Regions from separate parts of the Peribacillus sp. AS_2 genome, predicted to be linked through region 2. Evidence: riboswitches for the same ligand, from Rfam matches in the RefSeq annotation. Region 2 holds a riboswitch; the other holds the start of a gene.
What was found. Region 2 has a riboswitch for cobalamin ahead of metE (5-methyltetrahydropteroyltriglutamate--homocysteine S-methyltransferase). Riboswitches for the same ligand answer to the same signal wherever they lie in the genome.
Positions count from the first base shown of each region.

Region 1: it holds a riboswitch for cobalamin, as region 2 does, so the genes downstream of both, OTG27_RS00525 (ABC transporter substrate-binding protein) here and metE (5-methyltetrahydropteroyltriglutamate--homocysteine S-methyltransferase) in region 2, are expected to answer to the same signal.

Region 1 is NZ_JAPTGA010000001.1:111,184-114,578, reverse strand. It holds gene OTG27_RS00530 (FecCD family ABC transporter permease) at 1-539, opposite strand, end outside; gene OTG27_RS00525 (ABC transporter substrate-binding protein) at 502-1,467, opposite strand; cobalamin riboswitch at 1,647-1,821, opposite strand; gene OTG27_RS00520 (polysaccharide deacetylase family protein) at 1,908-2,756, opposite strand; tRNA gene OTG27_RS00515 (tRNA-Arg) at 2,985-3,058, shown strand.
Region 2 is NZ_JAPTGA010000006.1:353,083-356,477, reverse strand. It holds gene OTG27_RS13735 (aminopeptidase) at 1-289, opposite strand, end outside; gene bcp (thioredoxin-dependent thiol peroxidase) at 301-771, opposite strand; gene OTG27_RS13725 (potassium channel family protein) at 834-1,253, opposite strand; cobalamin riboswitch at 1,490-1,681, shown strand; gene metE (5-methyltetrahydropteroyltriglutamate--homocysteine S-methyltransferase) at 1,829-3,395, shown strand, end outside.

The DNA.
Region 1 (3,395 bases), on a different contig from region 2:
CTTAAAAACGAGCTGAAAATGATTCCCGTTAAAATGATCGTTTCCACTTTCATCGACCGATCCATTCTTTTTGCAAAAGTCAGTACGCAGAGCATCGTGAGCACTGAACATAAGATGCTCAATGCCGGAAGAGTATATAAACCGATGAATGGCAGTGATATATTCAAAAATATCGTCAATACGGCGCCGACCGATGCTCCTGATGAAATACCTAATGTATAAGGATCAGCGAGCGGATTCCGGAGCAGTCCTTGAAAAGCCGCACCCGCGATCGCAAGTGATGCCCCAACCAAACCAGCGAGCAGCACCCGCGGCAAGCGGATGTTCATCACGATATTCGTAAGCATCACATCCGGATCGGCAGAAATCGGCAAGTGGAAAATCTCCTTGCCGATTATTTGTATAAGTACGGGAATCGGAACTGGCACCGAACCAAAGGAAATGCCTATCGTCATTGCGAATAACAAAATCAACAACGCAATCAAATAAGCAAACGCCCATTTAGTTGTCAAATTGGTTCGGATAGACTGCTTTGGCAAGTTCCTCTACTCCTTCTATTAAGCGTGGACCGGAACGGGTCACCAAGTCAGAATGGACATCAAAGACTTGGCCATTCTTAACAGCATTTACGTCTTGCCATCCTTTTCGGGCCTTCACTTCACTTACTGCATCTTTCGTATAATAACCATAAGTTGTAATGATGACATCAGGATTTGCAGCAATCATCGACTCTTCATCAATTTTTGCCCAACCGTCCAATTCAGCAGCCGCATTATCCGCTGAAATAATCTGGAGCATCTCATTCATGAACGTATTTTTTCCAGGTGTGTATATTTCCGGTGAAGGCGAAACTTCCACTAAAACGGTCTTCCTATCCTCTTTCTTTACGGATTTGGCTTTTTCCTGGATATCCTTGAGCTTCGTTTTCATATCCGCAACGATTTCGTTTGCCTTATCATGTTCTCCCGTTGCCTTTCCAATCATTTCAATAGATTCATAGACTTGGTCAAAGCTTTGTGCATCATTGACTACGAGCACATCTATTCCAGCATCCTTAAGCTGCTGTAAACCCTCATTTGAATTATGGGCACTTGATGCATGCGCAAGAACAAGGTCAGGCTTCATGGAGACAATCAGCTCCGTATTCATTTCCATTCCGCCAACTTTTTCAATTTCTTTCGTCTCTTCCGGGTAATTATCATTGTCGGAAACACCAACGACCTTTTTACCCAAACCAAGTGCAAAGACCACTTCCGTATTACTTGGTATCAACGAAACGATTTTCTTCGGTTCTTTTTCTATCGTAACTTTTTCCCCACTTGCATCTTTAATCGTAATCGGGAAAGCTTCGTGTTGAGCATGGTTCGTTTGCTCTTTTTCTTTTCCTTCATCAGCAGCACCACCGCAGCCTACCATCATGCCTGCAGTAAGCAACATTAACAGTATCAGACCAAAAATCTTCTTCATTTTCATTCCCCACAATCTTTTTATTTAATTTCTTCATACCTAACAGAGAAAACCAATACTGGAAGATACCCCCCAAAACAAAAAGCATCTCCCGTTAAACGGAAGATGCTTGCATGGCAACAATATCAATACGGACTCTTTCTTAGGGTCTGCCACACACCTTCCCATCCGCGTAGGTTACAGGTGTACGAATTCTGGCAGGTCTCCTGGCTCATGGTCATCGTCAACGGCACCTTCCCATATCTCATACAGTGGTACACAGCCGTCAGCTCCCATATACAGTGGCGGGACCGCGTTGGCATTTCACCAACTTCCCTTTTAAGTCATTAAGACACCAAATCGTTCATATGTATATAATTTTCACTGCCTTCATTATACACCATGTAAGAATCGATTATTATATGATTTTTCTGAACAAGTGCGAAATGCCTCATCCACCTTCAATGCTTTGAAGCATTTTCAATCAGCGACGCAAACCCATTGATCGATAACCCTGGTGAAATCCGAACTCGATGCAGAACATGCATCCCTTGGTCGCTTGAAGCCCCCCCAGGTTCGGTAGTGACTGCCATCTTGTATCCAGCTTCTTCTGACAGCCTGAGACTCTCTTCGTTATACCGGCCAACCGGATAGGAAAGCACTGTCGTGTTCTGGTCGAGGATATGGTCGAACAGCACCTTCGACTGAACCATTTCGGCTTCTTGCTGCTCTGCCGTCATGCGGTTCATCTCCAAATGGTTGATGGTATGGCTTTCAATTGAAATCCCATCCCTGCTCATCTCCAACATTTGATTTTCAGTCAGGTGATGACCTTTATCAATGGACTTCCCGATCATGAAGACAGTTGCTTTCATATCATGTTCTTTTAATATCGGGAAGGCCTCCGTGTAGTTATCTGTATAGCCATCATCAAAAGTAATCCAGACGCACTTCTCACTTGGCATCCGATTCTCGGTTAAAACGAGGAATGCTTCTTCAGGGGATAATGTATAGTAACCATTCTCCCGAAGCCAAGCCATCTGTGATCGGAATTCCTCCCTTGGAACCCGAAGGCCATTCCCTTCAGAAATACTGTGATACATCAATATCGGAAGCTGCACCGGGGACTCGGCCTTTAACCAGCCTCCCGTATCGATTTGCCCCTCCGAATCCTGCCCGGTCCCATTCTCAGCCGCTTCGGCCACTTCAATGTCATCTTCCGCAATCGGTGCAGCCGTCTTTGTGCCTATCCCCTCTAAAATCCCTTGTGTGCATCCAGGTAAAATCAAAACCCCCAGCAATGCCGCCATCCTTAACACTCTATATTTTTTCACTATTATTCTCCTGATTTTTTATAGTATAATAGTACCAGAAAACCAGTGAATAATAAAGTATTCCATTTGATGAAAAAAGAGGAAAAACGAAAGCTTAGCGACACGCTAAACATTTATGAGGATTTTTTTTCATAAGTATGTGCTATTAGCTTGAAAAGTTTGCCTATAAGAAATATAATAAATAAGTCGTCGACTTTAATATATGTCCCAGTAGCTCAGCAGGATAGAGCGACAGCCTCCTAAGCTGTAGGTCGTAGGTTCGATTCCTATCTGGGACGCTAAAGTTTATAAGCCCTGCTATAATGCGGTTCCTCCGTGTTGTAGCAGGGTTTTTTTCTGTTGATTTTTTGATGGGAACGCAGGTCCCAAAGCTGAATTATTTCATCAAGTCTTATAGAAATAAAATCTGATTGCAAAACTATGCATAAAGGTTGGAAATATTGGCGAACAACCATACAACTGTTTGAAAGTAAAAAAAGTCTTATTTATGACGTCAATATATACAAATACTGATTTCTGGATATAATCATGTTTTTTTAAAATATATGTTTTAACCTGTCCCATCCGGGTATACAAATACTGTAAGACATTCTCACCAAAGGAGATGATAGTGCA
Region 2 (3,395 bases):
CCCCAGTGATGATGATGACCGCATCGATATCCGTATATTTCTTCAAGGCCCATTGTGAAGCTGTGTCAAGCTGCTCCTTCACATTCCCTAGTAACAGGTGGCGGCTTATCTCATCGTCCTCGAGTTCCACATATGGATAAGCACCCACTCTGTATATTTCATCAATCAACTCTTTCAATAATGGTTTCGTGTTGATATGCCCCCGTATGAGGATTCTCTCTTTAGGCTGTAATTGTATCGAATGATGAACCAGCCTCGCTGCAAGCTTCGTTATCCTCTCATCCTTCATCTGCCTATCCCTTATTTTTCGAGTTCGCGAAGAGTTTCAAGCGCTTCTTCGACGTGGCCTTTAACCTTTACTTTTCGCCATTCTTTGACTACATTTCCAGCCTTATCAATCAGGAAAGTTGAACGTTCAATGCCCATATACTCCTTGCCGAAGTTCTTTTTCAATTGCCAAACATCAAAGATTTTAGCCGCTTCATGATTTTCGTCAGCCAGCAGCAGAAAAGGCAATCCATGTTTTTCGATGAATTTTTCATGACGTGCCGCTGGATCTGGGCTGATACCAAGGATGACCGCGTTCAATTCCTCGAATTGCTCATTATGGTCCCGGAAATCACAGGCCTCCGTCGTGCAACCTGGCGTCATGTCTTTTGGGTAAAAATATAAAACAATGTTTTTCCCCTTAAAATCCGATAGGGAAACCATTTCACCATTGTTTGCAGGGAGTTTGAAATCAGGTGCTTTTTCGCCAATTTTAACAGTCATATTGAACCCTCCATTTCTTTCATTATGGTAAGAGTACCCAATAATCGAAAGAAACACAACTTTCATTTATCCTTCCTATCTTTCTGCTCCAAATCGATCACCGTACGAATCACGAACGCTGCCGGCAGTGTATACCCAATGAAGGCCTGAATGGTAGCTATCATCCTTCCCATGCCAATTGGGGCTATATCTCCATACCCTACAGAAAACATCGTCATCGCACTAAAATAAAAAGAAGTCTTCAATTGCTCATAGAAAGTCCCATCCAACCGATTGCCCATATCAAGAATCACCGAATGATTCTGAAGCTCGTATAATAAATAAATCAGTGCAAATCCAACTAATATCGTCGCATATAAATTGCCAAGCCACAGCATATCCTCAAGAGAAAATTTCTTTCCTCCCGACTCAACAAGAAATAACGTACGAATGCTCATCACCATGCAAAAAATGATCCCTGCAATCAAGATGTAGAAAGTCATCCCCCACGCCCCATTTCAAAACGCCACTTCCTCTATACATACTCCCTGTCCAAACAATATATTCTTTTTAGGAATCAGCCTTATCACCGACAAACGCATTAAACGGAAACTTTCCCTAATCCTTTTTCCATGTTGACCCTTTTGGTCGGATATGTTAAGATTGTCTAAATTTTTATAATAGTTTTTATTTTATAAATCTTTGACCTGCAAACAGTTAACAAGGCAGGTTTTGCAAAATTTCATATGTGGAAATAGGTTCCTAATTTTCATTAGGATTAAAAGGGAAGTCCGGTGTAATTCCGGCACGGTCCCGCCACTGTAATGGGAATGTTAGCGTCTTTCGATATGCCACTGATCAACGGATCGGGAAGGCCAGCCGCTAATGATATTCCCTAAGTCAGGAGACCTGCCTATTTCGACAACACTGTTTTAACCTACGGGAGATAGGGAGGTGTTAGGGACCTTATAATTGTAAGGGGCATTTTGCATGCCTCTTTATTTTAAGCATTTCTAACTTTCTTTTTTGACGGTTAGGAATGCTTTTTTTTATTGTTCGATCAATTGAATGTAGGAGGATGGGAATTTTGAAGAGCAGCAGTTTGGGTTACCCTCGAATCGGGGAAGATCGTGAATGGAAACGTACATTGGAAGCATACTGGTCAGGTAAAATCGATGAAGCGGAATTTACGTCACAACTAAAGGCAATCCGTATAGGCAACTTACAAAAACAGCAGCAACGGGGCATTGATATCATCCCTGTCAACGACTTCACTTTCTATGATCAAATGCTCGATATGTCCGTCATGTTCGGTCTTGTTCCTGAACGTTATTCAGCTTATGAAGGCGGAAGTGTTCCCCTTTCCGTTTATTATTCAATGGCCCGGGGAAACAATGAAGTCGCTTCAGAAATGACGAAATGGTTCAATACAAACTATCACTATATTGTCCCTGAATTAAAACTGGCACAGCTTACTTTAACAGAAAATAAACCACTTACAGCATATCGGGAAGCCAAGGAAAAGCTAGGGATCGAAACGAAGCCCGTTTTGATCGGACCTTATACTTTCCTCTCCCTTTCAAAAGGCTTCAATAAACAGGAAATCCCTGCCATCATCCTGAGACTGCTTCCCCTATACACGCAAATCCTGCGGGAGTTGGAGCAAGAAGGCGTGAAGTGGGTTCAAATGGACGAACCTTCCCTTGTTTCATCCATTTCCAAAGATGATATGCAAACCGTTACTTACCTCTATGAAAAACTGAATGAAGCAGCACCAAACCTGAACATCATGCTACAAACATACTTTGATGCCGTGGAACACTATCAAGAAGTCATCGAATTAAAAGTCCAAGGAATCGGTCTTGATTTTGTACATGATAAAGGGAGGAATTTAAGTAATCTTGAGGCGTTCGGCTTCCCTAAGGACAAAGTGCTTGCAGCGGGTGTGATTGACGGAAAAAACATTTGGCTATCCGATTTATCCAAAAAAATCGAATTGATCGAGACACTTAAGAAACAGGTAGCCGAGGACCAAATCTGGCTACAGCCCTCTTGCTCCCTGCTTCATGTCCCGGTGACCGTTCGTAATGAAACCGCCCTTTCAAAAGAAGTGAAAGAGGCCCTTGCTTTCGCTGATGAGAAACTTGAGGAAATCGCACTTTTGGTCAAAGGGAATAATCAAGGCATTGAAGCAATCGCCGAAAAAGTCGATGCCAATAAATTTACGATTCAAACGTTGGCCAATTCAAATGTCCGAAATCACGGGTCTGTACAATCCAATGTAGAAAAGGTTAAAAACAGGACCGCCGGCCGTCAGCTTCCATTTAAAGACCGTTACCAAAAACAACGGGAATTTTTCAAATTGCCTTTTCTCCCTTCGACTACGATCGGCAGCTTTCCGCAGACATTTGAAGTTAAACAAGCACGCGGGAAATTCAATAGAGGTGAATGGACAGCCAAGCAATATGAAACATTCGTTAACGAAGAAATCGGCAGGTGGATCGAAATCCAAGAAGAAATCGGTTTGGATGTTCTCGTTCATGGGGAATTCGAACGGACGGATATGGTTGAATACTTCGGTCATAAATTAGGCGGATTCGTCTTTTTAGAAAAGGGTTGGGTTCAGTCCTATGGATCCCGCTGCG